Linked DNA regions of Haloarchaeobius amylolyticus. Each later gene encodes a partner of the first gene's protein in a complex. Links are inferred from orthologs where the notes say so. Each region holds a gene or a part of one and is shown on either strand. Other genes may lie near its edges.

Region 1 (5,899 bases):
AGGCCTCGTCGGCGAAGTCGAGCCCGATGACCTCGGAGAGCGTGTCGTTGACCTGCTCGAGCTTCACGTCGAGGCGGTTCTGGGCGTCGAGGTACTCCTCCATCACGGGGATGTCGTGCAGTTCCTGCTGGGTCTCCTGGAGGTGCTGGAGGTCCTCCTGGGAGGCCTGGCCGGTCTGGCGCGCCAGCATGAACTCCTGGCGGACCTGCTCGAACTCGTCGATCTTCTCCTGGGCCTCCTCGGACTGCTCGACGGCCTCCTGGGCCTCCTGGAACCGCTCGAACTCGGGCAGGTTGCGGATGGCCTCACCGAGTTCGCGGGCGCGCTCGTCGACCGTGTTCGTCTCCTCGGCTGCGTCCCCGCTCGTTTCGATGCTCATGGACGCGGCTTGGGAGCCGATGGGTTTCAACGTGTTGGAAGCAGATTCCCGGCAGGAATCCGTCGGTTCGACGCCCGGCGTCACCGGATGTCGTTCAGCAACTTCGCCTCGGCCTTGCGGAGGTGCTCGGTGAACGTCGTCTTCGAGATGTCGAGTTCGTCCGCGAGGTCCTGCAGGGACACCTCGCGGGGCCACTGGTAGTAGCCCTCCCGGCGAGCGAGTTCGAACACCTCCCGCTGGCGCTGGGAGAGCAGGCGCAGGTACTGGGTCGACCCGCCGGAGTGCGACCGCCCCGAGGAGATGTGCTGGACCTCGATGGTCGCGTCCATGCGGTCGCGGACGGTCGCCAGTCTTTCCTCGAGGTCGGCGCGGTCGCACTGGGCGACCACGGGCCAGTACTCGTACCCGTCGTAGATGCGGACCGGCCCCTCGTGGATGAAGCCGGCCGAGGTGAGCGCCGGCTCGATGCTGTCCTCCTCGGAGTACTCCACGAAGATGTCCTGGGTCGCGTTCCCGGGGTCGAACCCCTCGGCGTGGGTCTGCAGCCCGCTGGAGAGTTCGACCACCGACTCGGTGAGGGCGGAGGCCCGCGTCGCCTCGACCAGGTCGTTCACCTGCGCGCGGGTGTCCCCGAACGCGGTGAACAGCCCCCTGATGTTCCCCTCGGCGAGCGGGAAGGCCCCGTGGTTGATGAGGCCGCCGTCGTGCCGGTCGGTCACCTGGAGCGACCAGCAGTCCGGGTGTGCGACCTTCAGCGTGAGTCGGAGGACCTCGGCCTCGTCCGTCGCGTCGTCCTGCCCAGTCATCAGTGGGTACTGCACGGCCAGTGCGATAAAAGCCGTCGACCGCCCGCCGGACGCTGGACCGGCGAGCGGAGGAATCTCCGGAGTCCACCTGTTTCGCGCTATTTTGAACGGTCTGAACGATTCATGAACGGGCTCACCACTTGATATACGTTCGGGCCGTCGTGGAAACTACGATGGTCGAGCGCACCCCGATGGTACTGGTCGTCGCAGACGACGAACTGATCCGACAGCGCTGTTCGGCGTGGCTCGAGGACGGCGACTACGACGTGGTCGCCACGGGCATCCTCGACGAGGCGCTCGCGACCGCAAAACGGGCAGCGGTCGTGCTCGTCGCGGGCGGTGTCGGCCGGGCGACCCACGACGAACTCGTCCGGATGGTCGGCCGCCACGGCCGCGAATGCGCGGTGGTCTCGCTCGCCTCCTCGGCGAGCTACGACCTCCCCTACGACGCGCGCCTGTCCTCGCCGGTCCGGGAGGCCGAACTCCGGCAGGTGGTCGAGCGCCTCGTGACCCGGGCGACCTACGTCGACCGGCTCGACGCGCTGCTGGCGGCCGCGCGCCGGGCGACCGGCAACCACGGCCGACTCTCCCGGCTCCGGTCGGAGACCCGCGACCTCCAGGACGGGTTCGAGCCGGCGGACTACGAGGCGGTCTTCCGCACCATCGACCCGTCGTAGCGTCGCCGCAGGGTCGCACAGCACTCGACAGGACGCCTCCGGACCGTTCTCCCCGACAACAGGGCACATAGGCCACAGACCGGCCGTTCCCGAACCGCGGAAGTTAACCGTCCGCCCCAGTTATGCGATGCTAATGAGCAACGAGTCGTTCTCCGAGGGAGACCTCAGGAACACAGGCATGTCCCTCAAGCACGACCGCGAGTGGGACTACGAGCTCGAGCGCATCATCGAGGCGGTCGAGGAGCGCGACGCGACCAAGGTGGGCCTCCAGTTCCCGGAGGGCCTGAAACGCCGCGGCCCGAAGGTCGCCGACGACCTCCGCGAACTGCTGCCCGAGGACGTGACCGTCCTCATCTCCGGCCAGCCCTGCTACGGCGCGTGCGACCTCGACACCTTCCTCATGCGCCGCACCGACGTGTTCGTCCACTTCGGCCACTCCCCCATGAAGGAGTCGGACAAGATCATCTACGTGCCGCTGTTCTCCAACGTCGAGGTCCGCCCCATCATGGAGCGCGCCGTCGAGGAGGAACTCGAGGAGGGCGACGTGGGCCTCGTCACGACCGCCCAGCACATGAACCGCTTCGGCGAGATGAAAGAGTGGCTCACGGAGCAGGGCTTCGACGTCCACACCCGCAAGGGCGACGACCGCCTCACCCACGAGGGGCAGGTGCTCGGGTGCAACTACGCCTCCGCGGACATCGACGCCGACCAGATCCTCTACGTCGGCGGCGGGAAGTTCCACCCCCTCGGACTCGCGATGGAGCACCCCGACAAGACGGTCGTCATCGCCGACCCCGTCAACAACGTCCTCACCGTGGCCGACACGGAGAAGTTCATGAAGCAGCGCTACGCCTCGGTCCACAAGGCGATGGACGCCGAGAAGTTCGGCGTCATCTTCTGTACGAAGATCGGCCAGGGGCGCTGGGAGATCGCCGAGGAGATCGTCGACAACAACGAGAACGCCTACCTCATCACGATGGACGAGGTCACCCCCGACAGGCTGCGCAACTTCGACATGGACGCCTTCGTGAACACGGGCTGTCCGCGTATCACGACCGACGACGGGCCGCAGTTCCACAAGCCGATGCTCACGCCCCAGGAGTACAGGATCGCCATCGGCGAGGAACCGCTGGAGGACCTCGCGTTCGACACCTTCCACGGGACGTGGTGACCGGCTGAAACGCGCTTCTCTCTCCTACTCGGATTCCAGTTCTTCCGACGTTATCTCGTAGGTCTGCCCGTCGTACGCGACGTGGCGCGCCTCGTCGATGCCGAAGGGCGGGTAGGCGCCGTTCTCCTCGACGAACCGGACCGTCTCGACGCCGGATTCGAAGAACGCGAGGGCATCTCGGAGGTTCCGCATCCGGAGTACCTGCTCGGTGATGAACTCGTACGGGTCGGCCGCGCTCTCGACCCGGGTGACGCGGTACTCGCACGTCCGGCCGTTGTAACCGGATTCGAGGTCGCGGTCGACCGTGACCACGTCGCCGTCGCGCGTGGTCCCCGTGACCTTCTCGGATGGCTCCAGTTCGACCGCGGGTCCCTCGATGCTGAACCGCGCCGCGAGGGCGGTCTGGTGCTCGTGGTCGGTCGACTCGAACCAGCCGCCGGCGGTGAAGGCGTACTCGCCACCGCCGAGGCCGCCGACGGTCACGTCCGCGGTCCCCTCGGTGAACGCGAGGGCGCTGGTGTCCGCGTTGTCGACGGTCAGGGTCCAGGTGTGGGACTGGGCGGGGTCGACCATCATCGCCGGGACCGGGATGCGTCGTGGCGCGACACTGTACCACTCGCCGTCGACCCGTTTCCTGACCCGCCAGTCGTAGAAGTTCGTGGTGAATGTCGTCTCGGTGTCGTTCCGCAGGGTGAACGCGAGGTCGCCGGTCGGGAGCGAGAGGCTGTCCCCGGACGCCGAGAGGACGAGCGGCGAGTCGGCCATCGCGGGCCAGCAGACGACGCGGCTCGTGTTCTCCTCGCCGTGGACCGGGCAGTCGGTCTCGGAGGCGGGGACACCGATATCGGCTGGCTCCAGCGCGGTGGTCTGGTCGCCGGTGGTCGGGTGGGTCGTCGTGTGCGTGTCGGTGTGGCTGGTGGGCGGGCTGGTCGTGGTCTGCGACTCCGTGCTGGAGCCGGGGAGGGTGCTCGCACAGCCGGCGAGGCCGACGGCGAGCGTGGAGAGGAGGGCACGTCGTTTCACACGTTGGACGTGTCCGAACGATTGTAAATGCTTTCTGCCGCGTGCACCAGGCGCCACACACGTTCCGAAACCTGTAAACGCCGCCACCGACCACGAGGACACATGGAACTCACCGTCACGGAGAACCTCGAGCAGGAACTCCACGTCGAGATCGCTGGGGAGGACCACACGTTCATGAACGTCCTCAAGGGTGCGCTCCTGGAGACGGAGGGCGTCAGTGCCGCGACCTACGACATGAACCCCGAGCAGTCCGGTGGGCAGACAGAGCCCATCCTCACCGTCAAGACGTACGAGGGGACCGCCCCGCTCGACGCGCTGGAGACCGCCGCAAAGCGCGTGCAGGAGAAGACCGACGCGTTCCGCACCGCGTTCGAGAACGCGGCCTGATTCTTCGACCAGTCTCCTCGTCTCGGCCGTCTCGACAGTGAGCGACGCATTCGGTCAGGGTCGACGGGAGCCTCAGCAGAACAGGTGGGCCACGTAGATGCGGCCGTCGGGCGCGACGTGCACGTCGACGGCGTAGGTCGTGTTCGCGTCGAGGACCGTCTGTCTGGACTGGGAGCCGGTGAGCAGCGACTGGGCGACGCTGTCGGCCAGTTCCTGGGTGGTCTCGTAGTCGCCGATGCGTGACCCGTCGGTGCCGTCGACGGAGCCGAAGAAGTACCCTCGCGGCTCACAGCCCGGCGAGAACTCGCCCAGGCCGCCGCGGACCTGCCCGCCCTCGTAGTCCTCGGCGACGCGTTGCTGGTTGGCGAACGTCGTCATCGCGGCCAGCGTCTCGTCCTCCGCGAGGTCGCTCTCGCCCTGTTCGGCCCGGAAGTCGTTCACCTGCCGGTGGACGTTCGTCTCGACCGCCGCGAGGTCGATGCCGTTCGCGGTCGTCGCGTTCCCCGGGACGTTCTCGACGGTCGGGGTCTGGTCGCCGAGGGGGAACGGGACGACCCCCGTGGCGAAGAGTGCAGCGACGAGCAACATGACCGCGATGAGGGGGGCGAAGGGCCTGGCGACGGTGAGCCACCCGACCCCGGCGGCTTCGGACTCGACGTCCTCGTAGTCCGGTTTGCGCTTCTCGAGGCCCATGTTGCCACAGCGGACACAGGGCGGGTTGTTCCGGGTCGACTGCTTGCCGCACTCGGTACAGACCCAGACGAAGCCGGTGTACTCGCCGTGTTCGTGCCCGCACTCGTCGCAGGGCGGTGTCGTCGAGACCGTCCCGCAGTTGTCGCACTCCCAGCCCATTCTCTAGCCTACAGTACGGTGTCACGTGGAAATACCTGCCGTTCGACGGGACGAGAAACGGCCGAGAACGGGCCCGTGGTTGCCGGGTCAGAGCCGGACCGGGACGCCGTGGTCGTCGAGGTACTCCTTGACCTCGCGGATGGAGTACTCGTCGAAGTGGAAGATGGAGGCGGCGAGGGCGGCGTCCGCGCCGGCGTCCTCGAACACCTCGCGGGCGTGCTCGGGGCCGCCACAGCCGGAGGAGGCGATGACGGGCGTGTCGACCGCGTCACAGACCGCCTTCGTCAGCGGGATGTCGTAGCCGTCCTTGGTGCCGTCGGTGTCGATGGAGTTGACGAACAGCTCGCCGGCGCCGCGTTCCTCGGCCTCCTGTGCCCACTCGATGACGTCGCGGCCGGTGCCCTCGCGCCCGCCCTTGACGGTGCACTCGAACCAGCAGGACTCGCCGTCGACCGTGGCGTAGTACTCGCCGTCGTCGTCGTACCGGCGACGGGCGTCGACCGAGATGACGATGCACTGGTTGCCGAAGGCGCGGGCGCCCTCGTTGATGAGGTCCGGGTTCTCGAGCGCGCCCGAGTTGATGGAGACCTTGTCCGCGCCGGCC
Region 2 (5,863 bases), 850 kb from region 1 along the record:
TGGCTGGTCGCGTCCTCCGGGAAGGTGTTGACCCACTGGGCCTTGAAGTAGACCGCGTTGGTCCCGACGAGCCGGGTGTCGTCCGTGATGGTGCCCGGCGAGAGCAGGTCCTGGATGCGGTCCTCGGTCTGGTCGGCGACCCAGTCGTTGATGGTCACGCGGGCCGGTTCGGGCTCGGCGACGAAGTCGAGGGTGCGGAGGCCGGCGCCATAGTTCCGGGCGATGACGTCGAGGTACTCCTCGCTGAAGGGGTAGTCCGACTGCCCCCAGAGGGCGTTCACGAGGTCGAGGCGGAAGCTCTCGTCCTCGGCGTCGGCGGGGGTGTCGATGGCGAGGTCGAGCCGGTTGAACGTCGGGTGGAGGTCTGCCTGGTCCTCGACGTAGTGCAGCGTCTCGGCGATCTGGGCCTCGGTGTCGCCGCGGGCACCCGCCCACACCATCGCCATCGCGAGCGAGATGGAGAGCGGCGAGACGAACAGGTTCTCGCCCGGCTTCGCGGCCACGCGGTTGTGGTGCAGGTCCAGGGCGAACGCGGTGTTGGCACGGACCTGCTCGCGGAGCGTGTCCGTGTCGACGGCCGGGTCGGTGTCGCGGGCGAGGTCGGAGGCGAGCAGGCCGGGCGTCACGGTCGAGCCACCGTTGCCGAGGCTCCCGAGACAGCCGGCCAGGGCCGGGATGGAGAGCGCGCCCGCCAGGGCGAGCACCTCTCTGCGGTTCCAGGTGTTCATGCCGGTACAGAGGTGCTCCGAGCTTATCTCGGCGCGCTTACGTAAAAGAGCGATTTGAACCTGGCGAGAGCACGGCGCTCAGTCTGCGGCCTGCTGTCGGCCGAGCGCATACTCCCGGGTCACGTCGACCAGGGCCTTCCGGTACCCGCTCTCGCTCGGGTCGTCGGCCAGCGTTGCGAAGTGGCGCTTGAATCGCTCGACGCTCACGTCCGGCGCGTCGCTCGCGGCCACGCGTGCGAGTTCGTACATCGGGTGGTCGTCGTCGACGAGGTCGTGGCGTTCCACCAGCGCGAGCGCGAAGGCCGCGTTGACCGCCGTGATGTCCGGGTCGGCACCCGGCTGGATGGGCATGAGCCCGGCCCGTGGCGGGCTCGGCTGGTCGGCGACCGCCGCGGCGAGGCTCGATTCGAGGAAGGAGACGAGCTTCTCCGGCGGGGACACCCGCATCGTGATGTCGTCGGCGTAGATGTCCTTCATGTGGTTGGCGATCTGGTAGCAGTGTGCGACCTTGCGGCGCTCGACGCTGTTGCCCGCGAGGCCCAGGAAGAGGGCCTCGTCGGTCGACTGGACGTGCGAGGGGTGTTCCTCCTCGTAGCGCACCATGTGCGCGAACTCGTGGATGGTGAGTTCGCGGGCCATCACGCTCGTCGCGGCCCGTCGCGAGATGTTGAGGACGTGGTGGTCGTCGTAGTGGCCTGTCCAGGTCCGCTCGTCGGGGTCCTCCCTGACGTGGACGCGGATCGGCAACTCGACGTCGGCCTCGGTCTCGAAGAGGTCCCGGGCGCTCAAGAAGGGAGCCGTGGGCCCGGAACCCTGTACGCGAACCTCCATGCTATACTCTCTCAAGCGTTCGGGCGTCATGAGGGTTCCGGCTACGTGAACCGTTGCCGATAGTGGGTACCGGGTCGAGATTCGGCGGTCAACCGGGGAGTACTGTGCGTACCATTGACTCACCAAGTCGTTCTGAGGGCCCCGAAAACGGGCGTCTCACGGTGTCACGGCGAATCGAAAACAGCATACTTTTACCGCCTTCGTCGGTACGCAACACCAATGGGTAGACGAAAGAAGATCGTCGAACAGTGCGAACGGCTGATGGACAAGCCGGAGCAGATCCGGAACATCGCCATCGCCGCGCACGTCGACCACGGTAAGACGACACTGACAGACAACCTGCTCGCCGGGACGGGCATGATCGCCGACGAAGGTGAGGCGACCAAGCTCATGATGGACACGGAGGAGGACGAGCAGGAACGTGGGATCACCATCGACGCGGCGAACGTGTCGATGACCCACGAGGTAGACGGCGACAACCACCTCATCAACCTCATCGACACGCCGGGCCACGTCGACTTCGGTGGCGACGTGACCCGTGCGATGCGTGCCGTCGACGGCGCGCTCGTCGTCGTGGACGCGGTCGAGGGCGCCATGCCCCAGACCGAGACTGTCGTCCGTCAGGCACTCCGCGAGGGTGTGAAGCCGGCCCTGTTCATCAACAAGGTCGACCGCCTCATCTCCGAGCTGCAGGAGGGTCCCGAGGAGATGCAAAAGCGTCTCCAGAAGGTCATCGGCGACGTCAACGAACTCATCGCCGGCATGACCGAGGACATGGACGACGTCGACGACTGGACGGTCTCCGTCCAGGACGGCACCGTCGCGTTCGGGTCCGCCCTGTACATGTGGGGTGTCTCGGTGAACTCCATGCAGCGCACCGGCATGGACTTCGGCGACATCATCGAGCTCGAGCGCGCGGACAAGCGCAAGGAGCTCCACGAGAAGACGCCGCTCTCGAACGTCGTGCTCGACATGGTCGTCGAGCACTTCCCGGACCCCATCGAGGCCCAGCCCCGCCGTATCCCGCGCATCTGGCGCGGTGACGACGAGTCCGAGATCGCAGAGCAGATGCGTCTCGTCGACGACGACGGCGAGGTCGTCTTCATGTGTACCGACATCCACATGGACCCCCACGCTGGCGAGGTCGCGACCGGTCGCGTCTTCTCCGGCACCATGGAGAAGGGTCAGGACCTCCACGTGTCCGGCACCGCCGGCACGAACCGCCTGCAGTCCGTCGGACTGTTCATGGGTGGCGAGCGCGAGGAAGTGGACCACGTCCCCGCGGGGAACATCGCCGCGGTCACGGGTCTGAAGGACGCCATCGCCGGCTCCACCGTCTCCTCGCTGGAGATGACCCCGTTCGAGTCCATCGAACACATCTCCGAGCCGGTCATCACGAAGTCCGTCGAGGCGAAGAACATGGACGACCTGCCGAAGCTCATCGAGACGCTCCGTCAGGTGTCCAAGGAGGACCCGACGATCCAGATCACCATCAACGAGGACACGGGCGAGCACCTCATCTCCGGGCAGGGCGAGCTCCACCTCGAGGTCATCACCCAGCGCATCGAGCGCAACCAGGGCATCCCGGTCATCACCGGTGAGCCCATCGTCGTCTACCGCGAGGCGCCGCGCGCGGAGACCGGCGAGGTCGAGGGCATCTCCCCGAACCGCCACAACCGGTTCTACATGACCCTCGAACCGCTCAGCGAGGACATCGTCGAGACCATCCGCATGGGTGAGGTCTCGATGGACATGCCCGAACTGGAGCGCCGTGAGGCCTTCCAGGAGGCCGGCATGGACAAGGACACGTCCCAGAACGTCGAGCACATCTTCGGGACGAACCTCCTCATCGACGACACGAAGGGTATCCAGCACCTCAACGAGACGATGGAACTCGTCATCGAGGGGCTCGAGGAGGCCCTCGAGGACGGCCCGCTGGCCGCCGAGCCCGTCCAGGGCGCGATGCTGCGCCTGAAGGACGCCCGCCTCCACGAGGACACCATCCACCGTGGCCCGGCCCAGGTCATCCCGGCAGTCCGGGAGGCCGTCCACCGCGCGCTCATCCACTCGGGTGTCGCGCTGATGGAGCCGATGCAGGACGTCCGCATCGACGTGCCGAACGAGCACATGGGCGCCGCCTCCGGCGAGATCCAGGGTCGCCGTGGCCGCGTCGACGACATGTACCAGGAGGGTGACCTCATGGTCGTCGAGGGCATCGCGCCCGTCGACGAGATGATCGGCTTCTCCTCCGACATCCGCAGCGCGACCGAGGGTCGTGCGTCGTGGAACACGGAGAACGCCGGCTTCGAGTTCATGTCCGACAGTCTCCAGGAGGAGAAGATCATGGAGATCCGCGAGCGCAAGGGCATGAAGCTCGAGCTGCCCGAGGGCGCCGACTACCTGTAACCCGGTTCTCCTTTCTCTCCCGTTCTCGCGACCGCCCAGCCGCGGGTCTGTCGGCGAAGGTGACTGTAAGATACGCTATCAGGAACGTTTATTCTATACCGCGATACATACGGAACGTAACGTGCCCGCAGGTTGCCAACACTGTGGTCGTCGGCTCGTCCCGGTCGGTGTCCACACCACGGTCGTCTCGCCGCCCATCACCGCCGGTGGCGGGTCAGAAGAGGAGCACCCGGACGAGTCGATACCGGCGGGCGAGCGCGAGGAGTTGCGCCGGGAGGTGGTCGACCTCGCAGAGCGCACCGTGGTCGTGCGCGCGGTCGCGCTGCGGCCGGACGACCCCGAGCCGGTCGTCGCGGAGTGGTGTCCCGACGCGTCCTGTCCCGGCCAGAGAGAGGCACGGGAGGCCGTCACGGCGCACCTCGCACAGCTGGCCGAGACGTACCGGGAGTGAGCAGTCTTCGATTCTCCGAGGATCAGAACGGCAGGTAGCTGTCGTACAGGTCGTCGATGCGGTCGTTTATCGCGGAGCCGTCCTGTGACCCCCACGGGTAGCGCGAGAAGTAGAAGCCACAGGCGACGATGATGGCGAGGGTCTGGGCGAGTTCCGGGGCGAGGACGCTCCCGACGAGCAGGATGACGAACGCGAGGACGCCGGCGACCACGACGTCGAACAGCTGTCGTGCGATGGACATACGGGAGGCTTCGGCCGACGAGACAAGAAGTCACCGAAGGTGAGGAGAGTTTTGCGAGTGGCTGAAGGCTTATATCGCTCAGGAAGGTCAGACCTACGTATGGACCGACGACGCGCCGTGTTCTTCGCGGGTGATTTCGATGGCGACTGACGTCTCCGAGACGCGGCGAGCGTACACAGTCCGGCTGGAACTCGTCGACGAGCCGGGCGAGCTGTTGCGCGCGCTCCGTCCCATCGCGGACAACGGAGGGAACCTGCTCTCGATATTCCACGAGCGCGGGAACCTGACACCGCGGGGGAACATCCCGGTCGAGGTCGACCTGGAGTGCTCGCCGAGCCGCTTCGAGGACGTGGTCCAGGGCCTGCGCGACGCCGGCGTCACGGTGACGCAGGCCGGGGCCGACCAGTACACCGAGCAGGTGAGCGTGCTGCTCGTCGGGCATCTCGTCGAGACGGACCTCTCGGACACGCTGGAGACCATCGAGGAGTGCAGTGGGGCCTCGGTCATCGACTTCGCGCTGGACGCGCCGGCCGGGACGGACGACGTCTCGAGCGCGCGGGCACAGCTCGCGGTCGAGCCGGGCCAGACCGAGGAGGCGCTCGCGGTGGTCCGCGAGGTCGCCGAGAAGAAGGAGCTGCGTGTCGTCGAACCGCTCGTGGAGGGAGACGCATGAAGGTCGCCGTCCTCGGTGCGGGCGCGGTCGGACGCTCGGTCGCGCGCCTCGCGGGCGAGCACGGCCACACCGTGACCGGTCTGGCGGACTCGAGTTCCGGCGTGACGAACCCCGACGGCATCGACGTGGACGCGGTGCTCTCGCGGAAGTCGGCGCGTGGCTACGTCGGCGGGGCCGACCCCGAGGTGGTGCTCGACGGCGAGTACGACGTCCTCGTCGAGGCGACGCCGACCACACTCGGCGACGCCGAGCCCGGCTTCTCGCACGTCCGGACCGCGCTGGAGCGCGACCGGCACGTCGTGCTGGCGAACAAGGGCCCGGTGGCCGAGCGCTACGGCGACGTGATGGACCTCGCGGCCGCGAGCGAGGGCGAGGTGCTGTTCGAGGCGACCGTCGCCGGCGCCATCCCGGTGCTCGGCACCATCGCGGACTACGGCCCTTCACAGGTGACCGCGGTCCGCGGCGTCCTGAACGGGACGGCGAACTTCATCCTCTCGCGGATGGCCGCCGAGGGGCTCGACTACGAGCACGTC

Evidence for each region.
Region 2: the proteins of dph2 (region 1) and NOV86_RS13050 are in contact, whole or in part, in a crystal structure (PDB 6Q2D), measured with the Methanobrevibacter smithii proteins. The link is inferred for Haloarchaeobius amylolyticus from one-to-one orthologs. Residues at the interface, in WP_011954460.1 of Methanobrevibacter smithii: Met1, Met3, Tyr4, Pro28, Glu29, Gly30, Leu31, Met33, Phe58, His80, Thr124, Gln126, Ser179, Gly180, Asn181, Phe182, His183, Leu185, Tyr201, Asn202, Phe211, Ile215, Arg291, Asp295, Asp296, Gln298, Met299; in WP_011954157.1 of Methanobrevibacter smithii: Pro482, Asn483, Lys484, His485, Tyr553, Asp555, Glu556, Glu559, Leu560, Leu591, His592, Glu593, Asp594, Ala595, Val596, His597, Arg598, Gly599, Pro600.

What each region holds. Positions count from the first base shown.
Region 1 is NZ_JANHDH010000002.1:975,194-981,092, forward strand. The notes cover bases 1,023-4,014. They hold dph2 (diphthamide biosynthesis enzyme Dph2), read left to right. Parts: upstream 1,023-1,995; coding sequence 1,996-3,033; downstream 3,034-4,014. Other genes in these bases: NOV86_RS17415 (helix-turn-helix domain-containing protein), read right to left, coding at 1,023-1,185; NOV86_RS17420 (DNA-binding transcriptional response regulator), read left to right, coding at 1,359-1,862; NOV86_RS17430 (hypothetical protein), read right to left, coding at 3,058-4,014. Also shown: NOV86_RS17410 (YlbF/YmcA family competence regulator), read right to left, coding at 1-379; more of NOV86_RS17415, read right to left, coding at 460-1,022; more of NOV86_RS17430, read right to left, coding at 4,015-4,056; NOV86_RS17435 (DNA-directed RNA polymerase subunit L), read left to right, coding at 4,159-4,443; NOV86_RS17440 (spore germination YkwD domain-containing protein), read right to left, coding at 4,516-5,295; imidazole glycerol phosphate synthase subunit HisF, read right to left, coding at 5,383-5,899. UniProt on the Methanocaldococcus jannaschii protein: Catalyzes the first step of diphthamide biosynthesis, i.e. the transfer of the 3-amino-3-carboxypropyl group from S-adenosyl-L-methionine (SAM) to the C2 position of the imidazole ring of the target histidine residue in translation elongation factor 2 (EF-2).
Region 2 is NZ_JANHDH010000002.1:124,407-130,269, forward strand. What follows is about bases 1,416-4,371. They hold NOV86_RS13050 (elongation factor EF-2), read left to right. Parts: upstream 1,416-1,778; coding sequence 1,779-3,965; downstream 3,966-4,371. Other genes in these bases: NOV86_RS13045 (DUF5781 family protein), read right to left, coding at 1,416-1,559; NOV86_RS13055 (hypothetical protein), read left to right, coding at 4,087-4,371. In the rest of the region: NOV86_RS13040 (serpin family protein), read right to left, coding at 1-728; more of NOV86_RS13045, read right to left, coding at 807-1,415; more of NOV86_RS13055, read left to right, coding at 4,372-4,416; NOV86_RS13060 (hypothetical protein), read right to left, coding at 4,439-4,657; NOV86_RS13065 (amino acid-binding protein), read left to right, coding at 4,797-5,330; NOV86_RS13070 (homoserine dehydrogenase), read left to right, coding at 5,327-5,863. UniProt on the Methanocaldococcus jannaschii protein: Catalyzes the GTP-dependent ribosomal translocation step during translation elongation.